DNA from 3 places in the Mahella australiensis 50-1 BON genome. Region 1 is predicted to be linked to each of the others. Evidence: riboswitches for the same ligand, from Rfam matches in the RefSeq annotation. Region 1 holds a riboswitch; each other region holds the start of a gene.
What was found. A riboswitch is a leader RNA that binds a small molecule or an ion and turns the genes downstream of it on or off. The one in region 1 is predicted to bind cobalamin.

Region 1 (6,539 bases):
AATTTGGCGCAAGAAACGTTCGATATGATAGTGGATACGGTCAGAGAAATAATAGATGCTGTAAAACCATCGCGTGCTTTTTATACGCTGGAGCCTATGCCCTGGATATATCCTGATTCGGCTGAAAGTTATTTAGATCTATTGCGTGCTATAGATCGACCTCAGTTTGCTGTGCATTTTGACCCTGTGAACCTTATAAACAGTCCCGCTCGTTATTATAATAATGGCACATTTATATGCGATTTTATAGACAAACTTGGACCGTATATAAAAAGTTGCCATGCCAAAGATACACTGCTTTCGGGTAAGCTTACGGTACATTTGGACGAGGTGCGCGCCGGCTTGGGATACTTGAATTATGCCGTTCTTTTACAACGTCTCGATGCGTTGGATAGCGATATGCCGCTAATCATAGAACATTTGTCATCTGATGATGAATGCGTACAGGCTGCCGATTACATTGGTGCGGTGGCTAAGAATATCGGTGTACGGCTATAAAGACATTAAGGGGCAAGGCAAACCAGCTTTGCTGGCCCTTGATGTCCACTTTGCTATTGCAATTATACGAATAATAATGTAAAATAAAATGCGTTAAGAGGGAGTAGTTGCCCTTAACAGGGCCGATGGAATCAACATGCTGGCTTATGCCTGGTTCCATCGATCGGTGTACCGAGAATGAGACTTTTAGCAGGATGAATAATTCTGCTAAAAGTCTTTTTGTTTACATAAACTTGAAAGGGTGATACATATGAATTGGAAATTGTTTCTTATAGCCTTTGGCATGTTGTTTTTGGCTGAAATGGGTGACAAAACACAATTAGCTGTATTTACGCTGGTGACACAGCATAAACAGCCTCTGCCCATATTTCTCGGCGCCTCTGCAGCGCTAGTAGTGGTGACCCTTATAGGAGCGCTGTTTGGAGACGTTGTGGCAAAATATGTACCTCAAGCCGTTTTGCAACTTATTGCCGGTGGCTTATTTGTAGCTATAGGTATATTCGTGTTATGGGGAGCGGTTCCGGAATTCATAAGAACATATCTGCATTGAAAAATTGTTCTTGCTAACCGCAGTATAAGGTGCTACAATAGAATATATAGTATAGTATATTATATAATATACTATATATAGTATGTATATGCTGGAGGTTGGACTTATGATAACATCTATGATAACATCTATAAAAAAGCGCGATGGCCGTATCGTGGAATTTCAACGCAGTAAGATAGAGGATGCTATATTCAAGGCTGCACAAGCGGTGGGCGGTAGCGATCGCAGTATAGCGGTACGCCTTACCGATAAAGTAGTGGATATGCTGCTTCAAAGATTTGACGGCGGCATGCCTTCGGTGGAAGATGTCCAGGATATAGTAGAAAAAGTCCTTATAGAAGAGGGTTATGCCAGAACGGCCAAAGCCTATATATTGTACCGCAAGCAGCATCAAGATATACGTGAGATAAAGAAAGCGTTGCTTGATGTGGAAGATTTGGTGGACCAATATATAGGCAAAATGGATTGGCGTATCAATGAGAACAGCAATATGGGCTATTCGCTCCAAGGATTAAATAACCATATATCCACTACTGTGACATCGTCCTATTGGCTTAACAAAATCTATCCGGTGGAGGTGCGCAATGCCCATGTCAATGGTGATTTGCACATACATGACCTCGGCTTGCTCTCAGCCTACTGTTGTGGCTGGGATCTTAAAGATTTATTAATAAGCGGTTTTACTGGTGTGGATGGAAAAGTAGCTAGCCGTCCGGCCAAGCATTTCAGGACGGCTTTAGGTCAGATAGTAAACTTTTTCTACACATTGCAGGGAGAGGCAGCCGGTGCTCAGGCATTCTCCAGCTTTGATACGTATTTAGCGCCGTTCGTACGTTATGACGGATTAAGTTATAACGAAGTAAAACAGGCGCTGCAAGAATTTATATTTAATATAAATGTTCCTACGCGTGTCGGATTTCAGACGCCGTTCACCAATATTACGATGGACCTAGTAGTGCCTAGTATATTGGCCGATGAACCCGTTATAATCGGCGGCAAGCTGATGGATAAAACATACAGAGAATTCCAGTGTGAAATGGATATGATAAACGCCGCTTTTGCTGAGGTTATGATGGAAGGCGATGCCAGTGGTCGCATATTTACATTCCCCATACCTACATATAATATTACCAAGGAATTTGACTGGGATAGTCCAGTAGTGGGAAAAATTATGGAAATGACAGCTAAGTATGGCCTTCCGTATTTCAGTAATTTCGTGAACAGCGATATGAAACCCGAGGACGTAAGAAGTATGTGTTGTCGTTTGCGCCTTAATAATCGTGTGTTACAAAAACGCGGCGGTGGTTTGTTCGGCGCTAATCCACTCACCGGTTCCATCGGTGTGGTTACGATAAACATGCCGCGCATAGGCTATATTTCCAAAAACGAAGACGAATTCATGGGCAGATTGGGCCGTATGATGGATATAGCTAAGACTAGTCTTGATATAAAACGCGAAGTGCTCGAAAAGATGACAGAAGAAGGCCTTTATCCATATGCACGTTTCTATTTGAGGGATGTATATGAAAGGTTTGGGTCATATTGGCAGAATCATTTTAATACAATAGGACTGATCGGGATGAATGAGGCGCTTCTCAATTTTATGGGTTGTGACATAACTTCGGAAGATGGCCGTCAATTCGCTTTGAAGGTATTGGATTTCATGAGCGAAAGAATGGAAGAATATCAACAGCAAACCGATATACTATACAATCTGGAAGCTTCGCCTGCTGAGGGTACATCCTATCGTCTGGCTAAAAAGGATAAAGCATTATATCCGGATATAATAACATGCGGCGACAAGGAACCGTACTATACAAATTCAACTCAGTTGCCGGTTGACTTCACCGATGACATATTCACCGCTTTGGATCTCCAGGAAGAATTGCAGTGCAAGTACACGGGCGGTACGGTATTGCACGGTTTTATAGGTGAAAGCATAAGCGATGTGGATTCGTGCAAAGCTCTAGTAAAGAAGATAGCTTATAATTACCGGATACCGTATTATACGATAACGCCGACATTTTCGATATGCCCTGACCATGGATATGTGTCGGGCGAGCACTTCACGTGCCCGCATTGCGGCGGAGAGTGCGAGGTATACAGCCGAGTGGTGGGTTACTACAGGCCGGTGCAATGCTGGAACAAGGGTAAACGCCAGGAATTCTCTGACCGCAAGGAATTTGTGGTATGATATACGACCTCATGCCGGTAACATTAGCCGATTACCCGGGAAAAGTAGCTGCTACTGTATTTGTAAGCGGCTGCAATTTTCGATGCCCATATTGCCATAACAGCTCGCTTATAAAAGTGCAACCACCTCTTAGGGCAGTCAATGATATTTTAGCCTATTTAAGTCATCGCCGTCATTTGCTGGATGGCATATGTATTACTGGGGGTGAGCCGACGCTGTGGGACAGTCTGGAGGGATTTGTAGTTTCTGTTAAAGATGAAGGGCTTGCAGTAAAGCTGGATACAAACGGTTCCAGGCCAGACGTATTGGCTGACTTGTTGAACAAAGGGTTTTTAGACTATATAGCCATGGACATAAAAGCGCCTTTGACCAAATATGGTGACTTTGTGGTGCGACAGGAGGATATATTCAATGTAAAAAGAAGCATCAATATAATTATGGAATCCGGTATAGAATATGAATTCCGCACCACTGTTAATCAAAACCTTATGGGCATGGAGGATTTTGTCGATATAGCAAATTGCATAGCTGGAGCGCATAAGTATGTGCTCCAGCCATACAAGTATAGCGATGGCGTGCTCAACGAACATATCTGCGGTACTAAGCCGTGCGATCCGGGTTTTTTAAAGCGGATTAAAGCTGATATAATCGATCTTTTGCCATCGATTGTTATAAGAGGGTAAATATTACGGAAGTCTTAGCAAAAGACCTTCAGAATGCGGTGGATACCCCGGCCGATTCGAAGGTGGCCATTTCGGCCTGTATGTGCGTGACAGCATCTATAATATGGAAAGCGAGCGCTGCACCTGTGCCTTCGCCCAGCCTCATCCTCATGTGGAGCATGGGATGCAATCCTAGCATATCCAACATTATGCTATGACCCGGTTCTTCGGATACATGGGAAGCTATCATGTATTGTACGGCTTTTGGCTCTAATTTACCGGCTATTAAAGCGGCGGCTGTGGATATGAAACCATCTATGACCACGGGCACTTTATGGGCAGCAGCGGCGAGAATAGTACCTGTTAGCCCGGCTATTTCCAATCCCCCGACTTTGTGTAACACATCTATGGGGTCAGCAGGGTCAGGTTTATTTATATCTATGGCTTTTTGTATCGCGATCTCCTTTGCCGATAGCCCACAAGGGCTTATACCAGTGCCGCGGCCTATAAGTTGGCGTAAAGGTAGATTGGAGAAAGCAGCTAATATGGCGCTGCTAGCGGTAGTATTGCCTATGCCCATCTCTCCTGTAGCCAATAACGTCGAGCCATTAGATATCTGAGCAGTGGCCACAGATATACCACCTTCTATAGCGGCTATGGCCTCATTGCGGCTCATGGCCGGGCCTTTAGCCATATTGTCGGTACCGTATTTTATCTTTTTTACTATAAGATTTGGATGGCTTATATCAGTAGCTATCCCGATATCGCAGCATGCTATATCAGCTCCGGCATGTCGTGCTAGCACATTTATGGCAGCGCCGCCGTTTAAGAAATTCATCACCATTTGTGGTGTGACCTCTTGCGGAAAAGCGCTGACGCCTTCTTCTACAACGCCGTGGTCGGCAGCCATTATGATTACGGTTTTTTTGCCGATTTTGGGTATGGCTTGACCGGTGATACCGGCCAATTGTTTTATTATATCTTCTAATATTCCGAGACTGCCGGGCGGCTTGGTAAGCGAATCCAGCCTTTGCTGGGCATGGGCTACGGCATCCTCGTTTATTGAAGATATAGAGGATAAGGTGTTTTGCAATAGTGTCATAAAAAGGCTCCTTTCATTTCTATAAGTTTATAAAATAAAAAGTTCTTGAACGCAGATCGACTGCATTCAAGAACTTTACCATCATCCCTGTGCTTTATCATAAACAGGCAGGTCTTCTGGCTCGCGGATCATCGCATTTCTCGCCTTCCCAGCACTATAGCCAGTGGCATTGTGAGAAACATTCCCCGCATACAGCGGCGGGACCGCCCGAGAATTACACACGGTTCCCTATTATCTCCTTTCGGAGCACCTGCTTATGCTAGTTATTTTATGTTTCCAGTATACCAATTTGCTTATAATATGTCAATGAATTATTTGTTCTTTTCCACAGCGTGAGGCTCATTTTGTGACTGTTCAGGTATCTCACAGGCTTGGTAACTGATTAGCCTCTGGCTCATGTGTTTCGGATATCGGTGAAACTAAAGCATTGCATTGGTATATGTCCTCTGTAGTCTGAAGAATGTTTCTTGTACGCTTAGCTGCTCGCTCCACTCGAACAGGCTAACGGCCGCAATTCGCATCCGTGCTCAGGCGGCCTGCATCCGGCCTCCGTGCCTTCGGCCACGCCTGTTCTTCGTTCCGCTTGCAGAGCGTACAGCGAAACGTTCTAAGGCCTGCTCCAGACATATACCAATGCTTCTGCTATTTCTGCCCGATTATTCGTAGAGGGCTTAAACATATATGCTGAGCGGGCTTTTGAAGCGTAGGACCACAGCAATCTTTGATTGCGTAGTGGTCCAGCTTCACAGCCGTAGCGAGGCATATATGTTTAAGCCGTGTCCTACACTTCGCTAAGTTTCACCAGATATCCTCCACAAAATCGCCTTGAGGCTAATCGGTACCTTCGCCCACGTGCAACGGTACCTGAATAATCACCTCATTTTTTTGCGTGTATAATAGCTTTTGCAGCGGCCGGGACGATCGCTAAGGATGTTGACCGATATGTTGATTAGAGTTGTTGAAACCATAATTTCACAGCAACCATTCAAAATTTTGCGATTATGAGTGATAAAATGCCGAATTTGTATCTTCCCATTGACGATAGAATTAAAGCTGTTATCATCAATAGTATACAAATATCGTTGAGGGGAGAATTTTTATGGATGATAATAAGATGAATGCGCCTGACGAGATAGCCGCTCATGTATCACAAACATCGGTACAGAAAGCTGAGAGGGATGCTATTAAAACGTTTGTATTAGCTGTACTGGCCGGCGTTTTTATAGCACTCGCGGCTCAGGCGTCTAACATGGCCATTCATACCATAACCAATTATGGCTTGAGCAAAGTTGTAGGCGGAGCGGTATTCTCCGCAGGTCTTATTATGGTGTTGCTGGCAGGGGCAGAGCTCTTTACGGGCAATAACCTTATGATAATTGGTGTACTGGATAAAAGAATTACGATGGGGCAGATGCTGCGCAACTGGATTATAGTATATATTGGCAACTTTGTAGGTGCTGTATTGATTGCTCTCCTTATAAACCACAGCAATCTTTTGAATTCCAGTAACGGTGCACTGGGGGGATTGACGGT
Region 2 (6,539 bases), 170 kb from region 1:
AGGTAAATAATATGTTGTTGCGCATTAAAATCGTATTCATTAAATGTTTATTTATATTTGCAATAGCTGTAATTACTATTATGAGTTTATCGGCATGTGCTTTACTCCCTCAAAAAAGCGAAGCTCTTGTTCCACCCCTTACAAAGCCTAAAGGAGAGCAGTATCAGACGGTGGAAGTAAAACGCGGAACTATTACCAACGATATAAAAGGTCAGGGAACTATTATTTCGGCCAAAAATTATCCATTGTATTTTAAGACAGATGGTCGATTGGAATCCATCGATGTCAATATGGGGGGACAAATAAAAAAAAGGCAGATTCTGGCACGCTTAGATATAGGTAATATCGATGAACAGATCGAATTAGCTAGATTGGATCTAGATAAAGCTGAATTGGATGTTGAACGTGCAAAAGAGGCATTGACTAATGCGAAAAAAACAGGTGATTCCGCGGCAATAAAGAACGCAGAGTATTCTTTAGAACAGGCACAATTAAATCTTAATTCTGTAGAGATTAATGTAGATAGACTGGAGGAACAGAGGCGGCAGGCTGAAATTATATCACCTATAGACGGGGTAATAACGTTTAAGGAAACTGTTAAAAAAGGCGATAACATACCGGCTTATAAAGTGATAATCCAAATAGCGGATCCGAATGATTTACAGGTAAGTTTTGATCCCGCTAATCTCGCTGATCCAATGATAATTAAACCTGGAATGAAAGTAAATCTTACTTTGGGCGGCAAGGTTATTGCTGGCGAGGTGATATCGTGCCCATATAGCGCTCCTTCATCCGGAGAGAATGCTGCAGCGATTGCACCGGTTATTATAAAAGCACCTGAGATGCCTAAGGAAGCCATAGTTGGGGATAGTATAACCATAAATATTATATTAGCTCAAAAAGAAGGCGCTTTAATAGTACCGAAGGAAACTGTGCGTACTTACATGAACAGGAATTACGTTGAGATATTGGATGGGAATACAAAAAAAGAAGTAGATGTTGAAACTGGCATCATTACATCAACAGAAATCGAGATTTTATCTGGCCTCAAAGAAGGGCAGCAGGTTATAATAAAATAGAAGCGAGCGCTCATCCTACAGTGGCTGAACGCTGCGCAGGATATCCAGTAGTTTTGCCGGATCATTGGTTATTATACCTGTCACTTTGGCATTTATCATATCGTTCATAATTATCGGATTATCTACTGTCCAAGGATATAGTTCTATGCCATAATATTGGCAGTTTCTAACCAGTGAAGGGGTTATATTGGTATAAAAAGGGTTCAGTGAGCGGGCTTTCAAACGAAGAGCCATCCACCATGGTTCCACTAAACCGCACTGGTATAAAAGGCCTATAGCTATGGCCGGTTCTATGCATTTCAAATTGCGCAGGCTGTAATGGTTGAAGGATGATACTAATGTCCTTTCTACCATATCGAACCGTCTTATCTCATCAGCGAGGCGTTGCTCGATATCGTCGTATGTAATCATGTTGGTTTTTATTTCTATATTTATAAAAAAATCCATATTCCCTATGAGACGAAATACTTCGGTTAATGTAGGTATTTTTTGCCCATAACCCATGTCTAGCTGTTTTAATTCTTCAAGTTTCATGTCACGTATGAGCATTTTGCCATCGGGGGAATTTACTGTTTCATCGTGGTGTACTACGAGATAACCGTCCTTACACATGTGGACGTCAAGTTCTATTCCATCGGCGCCTAACTCTATAGCCTTCTCAAAGGCCATTATTGTATTTTCGGGAGCGTGAACGGAATCGCCGCGATGAGCTATAACTTTAACCATATAATACATTCCCTTCAATATTGTAGTTAAGTATATTTTTCTTTTATTGTATCACATAGTTTATGAAATTGTGTTAAAGTTGCGTTAAATTTTGGAGTTGCATTATTGGTTCATAAGCGTTAAAATAATAATATAAATCCTATGGAAGCGGAGGTTTTATGGATGGCAGGGGGTTTTTTTAACAGGCTTTATTATGGCAATGATAAAAAACCTGATTTAACAAAAGAACAAGTAAGCGGTAGCAGATTTAAGCTGTTTTTTGATGTTCTAGGCGTGCGGTTTTGGAAACTGGTTCAGCTCAATTTGCTTTATCTCTTGTTTTGTATACCTATAATAACTATAGGGCCGGCTACAGCAGGTATGACATTAGTATTGAGAAACTGGGCCAGGGATGATCATTCGTGGGTATGGTCGGATTTCTGGGATGGTATGAAGTCTAATTTTTGGCAAGCATTGGCGGTATTTGGTATAGATGTACTAGCCGGGGTTATATTATGGGTGAATATACGGTTTTATAATGCGATGGGACAGACCAACCAGATATTTTTTATGGTAAAATATTTGGTATTGGGTATAGCTTTGATATTCGCCATGATGCATATATACATTTATCCAATGATGGTAACTTATAAGCTAAGGCTAAGGGATATGCTTAAAAACGCCTTTATATTTACAGCGGCTAAATTACCCCATACGATAGGTATATTTGCATTGTGCGTCGGATTGTTCATAGCCAGTATTTACCTTTATGTTTTGCCGCTGTTTATTATAACCTTTAGTTTGTGTGGGTTGATAGTAAACTCTTTCACCAATGCGGTATTTGATAAATATATTAACGTGCATTTGGATGATAGTGGCCATTACGTACCCATAGAGGACGAAAAAACAGATGAAGAACCAGTAGCTGATGAAAAGTCCCTTGAAAAGTCGGGTGTAAGAGCATAAGCTGAAATATTCTTAATCTTACCGAGATATAACATTATGCAAGTACGCTGCATAAATGACAAGATATTTATAGCGCACAGCTCTTGATATGGAGTATAATACAAAAAATTGAATAGTTGAACTTTACGATATAGGTGCTTTATAGCTTTGCCTATAAGTTAAAAGGGAAGTCGGGTGCAAATCCCGCGCGGTCCCGCCACTGTAAGGGGAGCGATGACGTGTCACTGGGAAACTGGGAAGACAAAAATCGCTATGAACCTGAGCCAGGAAACCTGCCTATGTCGGTGTGCTAACTCTACGGTCGATGGAGGAAGAGCCATGAAATATATGAATGCAGTATTATTGCAACACATAAGGCCTCTTAATCGTACAGGGTTAAGAGGCCTTTAAATTTTAAAATGAAGGGTGATAGTATGGCCTGCGGCATGGTGATAGCCGGCACAAATAGCGGAGCAGGAAAAACTACTGCAAGCTTGGGGATTATGAGAGCTTTATCGGAAATGTATAAAATAATTCCATTTAAAATCGGTCCCGATTATATAGACGCGGCATATCATAGATGGGCTTGTGGGAATTTCTCATATAACTTGGATGTACATATGATAGGTGAAGATGGTGTAAAGTGCCTTTATGGACAAAAAGCCCCTTTAGGCGATGTAGCTGTGGTGGAAGGTGTGATGGGCATGTATGACGGTATGGATGACAGCTCTTATGGTAGCACGGCATACATATCTAAGCTGTTAAACTTGCCTGTGATACTGGTATTGGATGCGAGCTCTATGGCGGCTAGCGCCTCTGCAATGGTCATGGGATACAGGGACTATGATCGGGATGTGAAATTAGCAGGCGTAATATTAAATAGGGTGGGAAGTCACAAACATTATGAGTCGCTGAAACGGTGCATTGAAAGGGATATAGGCATATCGGTACTGGGCTATTTGCCGAATGATCCATCTGTTATGATTCCCGAACGCCATCTCGGTTTAGTGCCGGCTTTTGAGAACAGTGAGTTAGACGAGCATTTGTCGCGTTTGAGCCAATGTATAAAGGATTATGTGGATTTGAACGCTATCATAGATATTGCAGATATGAGTTGGGATAAGCAGGAAGGCAACAGGCATGTTAGGGCAACAGATTATCCTTTGGTCAAGATAGGTGTAGCGTGGGATGAGGCATTTAATTTTTACTATAAGGCTGGATTGGAGACATTTGAAGAAATGGGAGCCAGGATGGTACCGGTGAGCCTTTTACACGATAAAGCACTACCCGGCGATATAGACGGCCTATACATAGGCGGGGGCTTTCCTGAAATTTTCGCGGCAAAATTGAGCCAAAATACATCGATGCTGCGCTCGGTCAGGGATGCTATAGAGGATGGCCTTGCAGTTTACGCGGAGTGTGGCGGGCTCATGTATCTTTGCCGGTCTCTGACGGATTTAAGCGGCCAACGGTTTCCCATGGTGGGCATATACGATGTGGAAGCCGTTATGACCAAAGGCCTTAAACATTTTGGGTATGTAGAAGCAGAGGTATTAACCGACAATATACTATCTGAAGCGGGAAATGTACTCAAAGGCCATGAATTCCATCATTCTGAGATAAAAGGTACATTGCCCAACGCATGTTACAGCGTGAAAAAAACAAAAGGCGACAGCGATAAGTCATGGCCATGCGGCTATGTATATAAGAATTGTTTAGCCACCTATGTGCACATAGATTTCTTTGCTCATCCGGAATTGGCACGCCACTTTATAACGCAAAATTTAAGTTCGAGAGGTAAAAGTGTATGAACAGCATGACTTCAGATAAGACAGACGGCATATTGATTTTGGCCCACGGTAGCCGAGCCAGCGAAGCATCGTACGTACTACAGTCCATAACGGACAAGGTAAAGTCGAAATGGTCTTATTGCCCTGTATATACCGCTTCATTGCAATTTGAGCATCCTGATATAGAAGAGGCAGTGAACGCTATGGTAGGGAAAGGCATAAAGCGCATAGTGCTGGTACCGCTGTTTCTTTTCCCAGGAAATCATATGCAAATAGATATACCTACTTTGATAGATAGAATGAAAAAACATTACCCGAATACTGAAATTGTATTGAGCGGTTACATAGGCAATGATGACAGAATAGCCGATATCGTCATAGACAAAGCTTTGGAAGGAGTAGCACGTTTAAATGGCGCACATAACAGACCCTAAGGTAATTGAAAACACCAGTATGGATATAATAGACGGGCTCTTGGCATACAAGCGATGGGACGATAAATTTTATCCTATAGTAAAAAGGGTGGTGCATACCACTGCCGACCCTGTTTTTGCAGAGCTGTTAGAGGCTAGCCGAGATGCTGTGGATGCCGGTATAGAGGCATTAAAAAAAGGATGCGTTATAATAACCGACACGCGCATGGCTCAAGCTGGCATAAATAAGAAGCGGCTGCAAAAATTGAATTGTGAAGTCCGATGCGGCATAGACGATCCCTCTATAGAGATGATGGCTATGCATGAGAGCATGACCAGAGCGGCCGCTGCCATAAGAACCCAATCTGCATTGGCACCACGGGCTATATTTGCTATAGGGAATGCGCCTACCGCGCTCTATGAGCTGGGTGAACTTATAGAAGGTGGCAAGATCCAGCCGTATTTGATCATAGGCGTACCGGTAGGGTTTGTGGGTGCGGCTGATTCTAAAGAATACATAAAAACTTTAGAAGCGCCGTTTATCGTAATCAATGGGCCTAAGGGCGGCAGCAATATAGCGGCGGGTATAGTAAATGCGCTGCTCATAGAGGCTTCGAAAGGAGGTGAGGTTTTATGCATTTAGCCGATGGTACATTACCTGCAGGATGGTGTATCGCATACGGCGTTTTAGCCGTAAGTGGTGTCGCTATTAGCGGCAGAAGCTATAAAAAGTCATTGCAAGACAAACCGGAAATCAAACCGATGGTAGCTATAATGGCTGCCGCGACGTTCGTTATGACGGCAATAGAATTGCCCATACCTGTTACGGGTAGTACGTCCCATCCTGCTGCCACGCCGTTAGTTTCATTGCTAATCGGGCCTAAACTTACTATAATAGTCAGCACTGTGGTTTTGCTGTTGCAAGCATTACTTCTTGGCGAGGGTGGCATAACAACCCTGGGCGCAAATATCGTTACAATGGGTATTATCGGCGCTTTTACAGCCTTTGTTGTATATTATACAATGCTAAAGCTAAAGGCCAATATAGGCGTAGCGGCCGGGTTAGCTGGCTTTATAGGAGATATGGCGGTTTATGTAGGTGTTTCTCTGCAGTTGTCTTTGGCTCTGGGAATGCATGATATAGGCAAGCATATTATGGCTTTTTTAGCGCTTTACATGCCTACGCAGTTGCCTATAGCATTGCTTGAGGGACTATTTACAGGTGGCGTCGTTTTATTTATATACGGTCGCAGACCGGATCTGCTCTTTACTGGAGAATGAAATGAAGGATGAGCTATATATTATTTTATCAATGCTAATGATAATTTTGATCGTTATTATAAACAAACCTGCTTTTGCTATTGCCGCTTTAATACTATCGATCGCATTGCATATTTTATACCGTATGCCGTTGAAAAGGCTGTTGATGCGATGGACGCTGGCTTTATTGTTAGGATTTAGTATCGTTATGGCACATACGTTCATGTATGGGCAAGTGGTTCTTCATACATGGCATATTGGTGCGATGACATTGACGATGTATGCAGATGGTTTGACGAATGGATTGCGTATGCTGCTGAATATTCTAGTATGCGTATATGTCATGG
Region 3 (6,539 bases), 310 kb from region 1:
CTTGAGGATGATAAGGGTATTATTCTTAGTAATTCCTCGGTTTATAGAATCCTTGATAATGCCGGTATTCAAAGCCCTAGAAAGCATAGACGCCCTCGTAAGATTCATGCTAGAAGGGAACGTATGCCTCAGGCTGGCATGTTGGTGCAAATCGATTGCACCTCTTTTGAATGGATTCCTTCTGTAGGTAATATGGCTCTCCACGGTGCCATAGACGATGCCACCGGTCAGGTCCTCGCGCTCTATTTTACTGAAAACGAGTGTATGAATGGCTATTTTGAGCTCATGCGTACCATCATTGGCCAATATGGTATCCCTATATCTCTATATGCCGATAAGCATACTATATTTGCTTCTCCTAATAAGGGTAAAATCTCTATCGAGGAGCAGCTTGAGGGTAAAGTGGTAAATGAAACCCAGTTCCAAATGGCTATGAGTACATTGGGTATATCTATCATTAATGCCAGGTCCCCTCAGGCTAAGGGCCGCGTAGAGAGGCTATGGAATACTTTGCAGGATAGGCTCAGGGCAGAATTGAGGATTTATGGCATTGATTCTATGGAAAAGGCCAATGAGTTTTTGCCTAAGTTCCTGGAGAGATATAATAAAAGGTTCGCCATAGAGCCTCAAGATCCCGAGCCTGCTTTTAGAGAATTACCGCCGGATATCGACTTAGATAATATACTTTGTGTTAAGTTATCTAGAAAAGTTGATAATGGCGGCGTATTTTCTCTACACAGCCAATATTATCAAGTTGTATGTGATGATGGCAAAACCGTTGCACCTATCGTTCCTAGAGCTAAGATAACGGTTCTTACCAGCCCCAGGATAGGTATACGGTGCAGTATGGCAATAATATATATGCTGTGAAAAAGCTCGATGAACCGCCTAAGAAAGCTCAGAAAGCTAATAAGGCAAGTTCATCGAGCACAGCTAAGCCTTATAAGCCTTCTCCCACTCATCCTTGGAAACAAGGTTGGCAGAAGGCGCCATCATATTGGTATGAGGAATCAGACAGAGAGATTTTAGAGGCTCTGTATAATTCCTCACGCGCCTGGCACTAGCCAGTATTAAGGCTTACAGCCTAATTATATAATAGCTGCGAAATGAACGTGCGTCAAGGGCAAGCGGAGCTTGTTTATTTTACCCTTGACGCACGGGAATGGAGCAGCTAGAATTTAGCAAAGCAGTAAGCCTTAAGATAGTATTATCTTTTTTGCTCATTTGGTGGTAATATATGTTCTCATATCATATTAATGTAAGTTGCTAAAGTTATATAACCAGCTTACTGTAATATAATCTATATTTAATGTTCCAATTATAGTAAATCTATGCCTCGCTATGAAATTTTCGTTGAATAAATATCAGCCATTTACTATGACATTTTCGCTGACTATTGACACTATGGGGCAAGATAAGCGTTATAAGGGCAAAAAATTATTTGATATGCCTAGAGGCGTGAAGTATAATATAAAGTGTTAAAACTGAATAGTGATGTTCATGTACCGATTGCAGGGAAGCCGGTGAGAAGCCGGCGCGGTGCCGCCACTGTATGGCAGAGTATGCTGCATATGCCACTGAAGTATTTCGGGAAGGCGCAGCAAAGCGATGATGCCGAGCCAGGATACCGGACCGGTGCATGCCCCATCAAACCTACGAGCCATAGGGGAGGGATAGTTATGAAGTGTATTTACGCCTTTCGGCCTTATGGTTGAAAGGCTTTTTTATGATGAATCAATGGAGAAAAAACGTAAAAAAACAGAAAGGAGAAATGCGCGGTTTTGTTGCGCTATTAAAGTAATATGAAAAAGTTGAAACGAAATTTATCGATATTAATCGTTATAATTATACTGGCTTTGACCGCTTGTGCTGGCCGGCAGCCCGCCGACCAACCCAATGCCAGCGATGCAGTGGGTTCTTCTGAACAGCAGGCTGAAACGCCTCCGGCGGCGTATCCGGTTACGGTTACCGATGTGAAGGGTCGCAGCGTTACCATCGAGAAGAAACCGGAATCGATAGTATCATTGACGCCCAGCAATACTGAGACACTGTTTGCTCTAGGATTAGGCGATAAAATAGTTGGCGTGGACGAGTACTCAAATTATCCTGAACAAGCAAATGCCATAAAGAAGGTGGGCGATTTCAACGGCCCTAATATAGAACTTATAACCCAGCTTAAGCCCGATCTGGTCGTAGCCGGAGGTTATATACAGGACGAGGCTATAAAGAAGCTGGAGGATATTAAGATACAGGTTGTTTCATCTGAAGCGGCCGGTCTGGAAGAGCTGTACCAGACTATAGACGTGCTGGGCGAGGCTACCGGTACACAGCAGCAAGCTAAGCAATTAGTGGAAAAGCTTAAGAGCAATATGAAAGCTATAGCCGATAAGACGACCTCTTTAGATAAGCCGAAGGTTTATTTTAATGTCGATATAAACGGGTTTTTTACAGCCGGTAAGGGTACGTTTATAAGCGAGCTTATAGCTATGGCCGGTGGCACTAATGTGGCTGATGACAGTGAGGGCTATGCTCAATATAGTGTGGAAAAAATCGTCGAAAAGAATCCCGATATAATAATAACCACCGAACATGCCGGCAGCCCGGAGGATATAAAGAATATAGAGGCGCTAAAAAGTGTCAACGCCGTAAAGAACGATAAGATATATTCATTGGACGCTGATATAGTAAACCGCTTGGGCCCGAGAGTAGATCAGGCCTTGGAACAATTGGCCAGGGTTATACATCCTGAGATATTTGAATAATCCGTGTTTATGAAAAATAAAGGTCGCCTACTGTTTAGTGCGTTTATGCTGGCAATGGTCGTTATATTGTTTTTGTCCATATTGTTGGCTGTGTCCTTGGGCGCTGCCGACATTGCTATGGCCGATGCTTTCGGCGTATTGATAAAGCCGTTGCCTATTGTGGGGCGATGGGTGAATGCTTCATATGATGACGCTTATTACAGCATTGTATGGGGTATCCGCCTGCCACGTGTGCTGCTGGCCGCGACCGTGGGTATGGGCCTGGCGGTGGCGGGTACAGCATTTCAAGGGCTGTTGCAAAATCCGATGGCCGATCCTTATGTGCTCGGAGTGTCATCAGGAGCGTCATTCGGCGCAACGATATCTATCGTGCTCGGCATAGGTAGCGGATTCATGGGCCTAGCAGGTTCTACGATAGCAGCTTTTGTGGGAGCTGTACTGACCATGGCTGCAGTTTATACGTTGGGCAGGGCTGGGAGAAAATCATCCATGGTGACGCTGCTGCTGGCAGGTATAGCCGTAAGCTCGTTTTTATCGGCCATGGTATCATTTATGATGATATTAAATCACGATAAACTCGAGAGCATAGTGCTATGGACGATGGGTAGCTTTGCTACCGCGAGTTGGGCATCGCTGTATATATCATTTCCTATCATCTTTATCGGCGGCGTTGTGCTGTTGTCCATGTCGAAGGAGATGAATGCTTTGCTTATGGGTGATGAGACGGCTTTGCACCTAGGTGTGGACGTCAATAAAATCCGCAAGTTATTGCTGGTTGTGGGTTCGCTCATAACCGCTTCGGCCGTATCGGTCAGCGGTATCATAGGTTTCGTTGGCCTTATAATACCTCATGTGGTCAGGCTGTTTACCGGGCCTGACCATAGGCGCCTTTTACCCGCTGCCACTGTAAGCGGTGCTATATTCATGATAATAAGCGACACTTTGGCTCGTACGCTTATGGCACCTATAGAAATACCGGTAGGCATTATAACATCTTTAGTGGGCGGGCCGTTTTTCCTTTACCTGTTGGTGCGGAACAGGAATGCAGCATATAGGGGTTGATGGTATGGAGTATATATTGGAAGCACGCGATTTAAGCTGTGCATATGACCAAACGACGATAATAGAGCATCTGGATTTGGCTATCGAAAGAAGCAGCATGGTGGGTATACTCGGTCCCAATGGTTCGGGCAAAACTACGTTGTTAAGGCATATATCGGCGGCGTTAAAGCCACGGTCAGGTGTAGTATTGTTAAATGGCGTCGATGTCTTTGCTATGCGCCGCCGCATGTTGGCCCGTAAAATAGCCTATGTACCGCAGAGCACGGCTGCCGATTTTGAGTTTTCAGCCATGGATGTCGTCATGATGGGCCGTATACCGTATATGAAGGGGTTTCAATCTGAGAGCCATGCAGATATGAGCGCTGTCAAGCAGGCCATGGATATGACCGGTACATGGCAGTTTAGGGACAGAAGCATAACCGAACTGTCGGGCGGCGAATTACAACGCGTGATGATAGCGCGGGCTTTAGCCCAGCAACCTGAGATATTGATGTTGGATGAGCCTACGGCCCATCTCGACTTGCAATTTCAAATGGAGATATTGGATTTGTTGAGGCAATTGGTGGATCATCACGGCCTGACTGTTATAGTGGTATTGCATGATATAAATCTGGCTGTTCAATTCTGCGATAAAGTGGTCTTCATGCAAAGCGGTTCGATTATAGCAGACGGCCGTCCGCAAGATGTTATAACCGAACAGCTCATAAGCGATGTATACAATGTAGCTGTAAGCATATGGCATGATGAAGCGACAGGCTCCATATGCATAGCCCCTGTAAGGCAGGCATCATCGGAAACGTCGGCCTGCTTAAAACGGATAGGGTAGGTGTTTTGATGAGAGCCAAAGCTATAATGATACAGGGTACTGGTTCATCGGTTGGCAAAAGCCTGATAACCGCAGCTTTATGCCGCATATTCCATCAGGACGGCTATAAGGTGGCTCCATTTAAGTCTCAGAACATGGCTTTGAATTCATATGTAACCAAAGAAGGTGGCGAAATGGGGAGGGCTCAGGTGGTACAAGCCCAGGCCTGCGGTATAGAGCCGTCAGTGGCCATGAACCCGATACTGCTCAAACCGTCGAGCGATATAGGGTCACAGGTTGTAATAAACGGTCGCGTTTACGGCAATATGACGGCCACCCAATATCAAGCCTTTAAGCCGCAACTCAAGGATGTGATAATGTCGGCTTATAACAGCTTGGCCGAGCGATATGACATAGTGGTCATAGAGGGGGCAGGCAGTCCGGCTGAAATAAATCTGAAAGACGATGATATAGTCAATATGGGTATGGCTGAGATGGCCGATGCGCCGGTGCTACTGATAGGCGATATAGATAGGGGCGGCGTATTTGCGTCTATAGCCGGTACCATGCTATTGTTGGATCATAATGAGCGACGGCGAGTCAAAGGTGCCATCATAAACAAATTTCGCGGCGATGTTTCGATACTGCAGCCAGGTCTGGATATGCTGACCGATATAATACACCGACCGGTGCTGGGAGTGGTGCCGTTTATTCATACCGAAATAGATGAGGAGGATGGCGCCACCGATCGATTTGCTGCCAGGAACCGCAAAGGCCTGCTGGATATAGCGGTCGTATATGTACCGCATATAGCCAATTTCACTGATTTCGAGCCGCTCAGGGCCCTAGCCGATGTCGATTTGCGCTACGTGCCTAAACCGGAAGATTTGGGTGTGCCCGACCTTCTCATTTTACCGGGTACCAAAAATACTACCGGCGATATGCTTTATATAAAGCGCTCCGGCTGGGAAGAGGCTATAACCCGCTATGCTGCCAGCGGAGGCTATATCATGGGCATATGCGGTGGGTTCCAGATGTTGGGCAAAGTGATACGCGATCCGTTGCATGTGGAATCGGATATAGATGAGATAGAGGGCCTAAAGCTGCTCGATGTGGAGACCACTATGGATGCCCAAAAGATAACCGCTCAAGCGGCAGCAAAGGTGGTGGCCAATGAGGGACCGCTCACAAAAGGGCTGTCAGGTATGACGATAAAAGGATATGAGATACATAAAGGGTTTACGTCGTCGTGGACGAAGGCGTATCCTTTTACTACCATATTTAGCCGCATGGACGAGAATGTTGAACAGCCTGATGGTTTTATGGATGCTACAGGGCATGTAATTGGAACGTATTTGCACGGCATATTCGATAACGATACATTTACTTTAGGTATCATAAATGCTTTGAAATGCATTAAAGGTTTACCGGTAGAAAATATGCCTAGAATCGAAACATTTGAGCAGCACCGGGAGTGTATGTATGATGAACTGGCAGATGTAGTGCGCGAATCGGTAAATATGGATGCTATATATGAGATTTTGGGTATATGAGGTAATTTTATGCTGGATATAGTATTGGGTTATGCTCTGGATTTGGTAGCTGGTGATCCTTACTGGTTTCCGCATCCGGTTCGGCTTATAGGCCGATTTATTTCGTTTATGGAAAGGATGCTCAGGGGAATAGCCCGCGCACCTGCCGCGCAAAAAGCAGCCGGCGTTGCATTGGCGGTAATTACGGTGAGCATAACCTATGCTGTGCTCTATTTTATGTTAAAATATGCTCGTCAATGGAATGAAGCAGCATACCATGCTTTAAATATATTCTTTATATGCATGGCGTTGGCTACGCACAGTCTAAGCTATGAGGCTTTGAAGATATATCGATTGCTGGAAAATGGCAATATAGAG

Region 2: linked by a shared signal. The riboswitch ahead of MAHAU_RS06100 (cobyrinic acid a,c-diamide synthase CobB) and the one ahead of cobT (nicotinate-nucleotide--dimethylbenzimidazole phosphoribosyltransferase) in region 1 are both predicted to bind cobalamin.
Region 3: linked by a shared signal. The riboswitch ahead of MAHAU_RS03715 (ABC transporter substrate-binding protein) and the one ahead of cobT (nicotinate-nucleotide--dimethylbenzimidazole phosphoribosyltransferase) in region 1 are both predicted to bind cobalamin.

The regions. Positions count from the first base shown of each region.
Region 1 is NC_015520.1:1,109,445-1,115,983, forward strand. It holds gene MAHAU_RS05355 (sugar phosphate isomerase/epimerase family protein) at 1-498, shown strand, start outside; gene MAHAU_RS05360 (TMEM165/GDT1 family protein) at 749-1,048, shown strand; gene MAHAU_RS05365 (ribonucleoside triphosphate reductase) at 1,167-3,242, shown strand; gene MAHAU_RS05370 (anaerobic ribonucleoside-triphosphate reductase activating protein) at 3,239-3,925, shown strand; gene cobT (nicotinate-nucleotide--dimethylbenzimidazole phosphoribosyltransferase) at 3,954-5,006, opposite strand; cobalamin riboswitch at 5,096-5,275, opposite strand; gene MAHAU_RS05380 (formate/nitrite transporter family protein) at 6,106-6,539, shown strand, end outside.
Region 2 is NC_015520.1:1,278,277-1,284,815, forward strand. It holds gene MAHAU_RS06085 (efflux RND transporter periplasmic adaptor subunit) at 12-1,079, shown strand; gene MAHAU_RS06090 (glycerophosphodiester phosphodiesterase) at 1,095-1,805, opposite strand; gene MAHAU_RS06095 (YesL family protein) at 1,968-2,750, shown strand; cobalamin riboswitch at 2,866-3,044, shown strand; gene MAHAU_RS06100 (cobyrinic acid a,c-diamide synthase CobB) at 3,164-4,540, shown strand; gene MAHAU_RS06105 (sirohydrochlorin chelatase) at 4,537-4,953, shown strand; gene MAHAU_RS06110 (precorrin-8X methylmutase) at 4,931-5,575, shown strand; gene MAHAU_RS06115 (energy-coupling factor ABC transporter permease) at 5,566-6,213, shown strand; gene MAHAU_RS06120 (energy-coupling factor transporter transmembrane component T family protein) at 6,215-6,539, shown strand, end outside.
Region 3 is NC_015520.1:799,137-805,675, forward strand. It holds partial or broken gene MAHAU_RS03710 (ISNCY family transposase) at 1-1,064, shown strand, start outside; cobalamin riboswitch at 1,491-1,650, shown strand; gene MAHAU_RS03715 (ABC transporter substrate-binding protein) at 1,803-2,762, shown strand; gene MAHAU_RS03720 (FecCD family ABC transporter permease) at 2,772-3,824, shown strand; gene MAHAU_RS03725 (ABC transporter ATP-binding protein) at 3,829-4,650, shown strand; gene MAHAU_RS03730 (cobyric acid synthase) at 4,659-6,182, shown strand; gene cbiB (adenosylcobinamide-phosphate synthase CbiB) at 6,192-6,539, shown strand, end outside.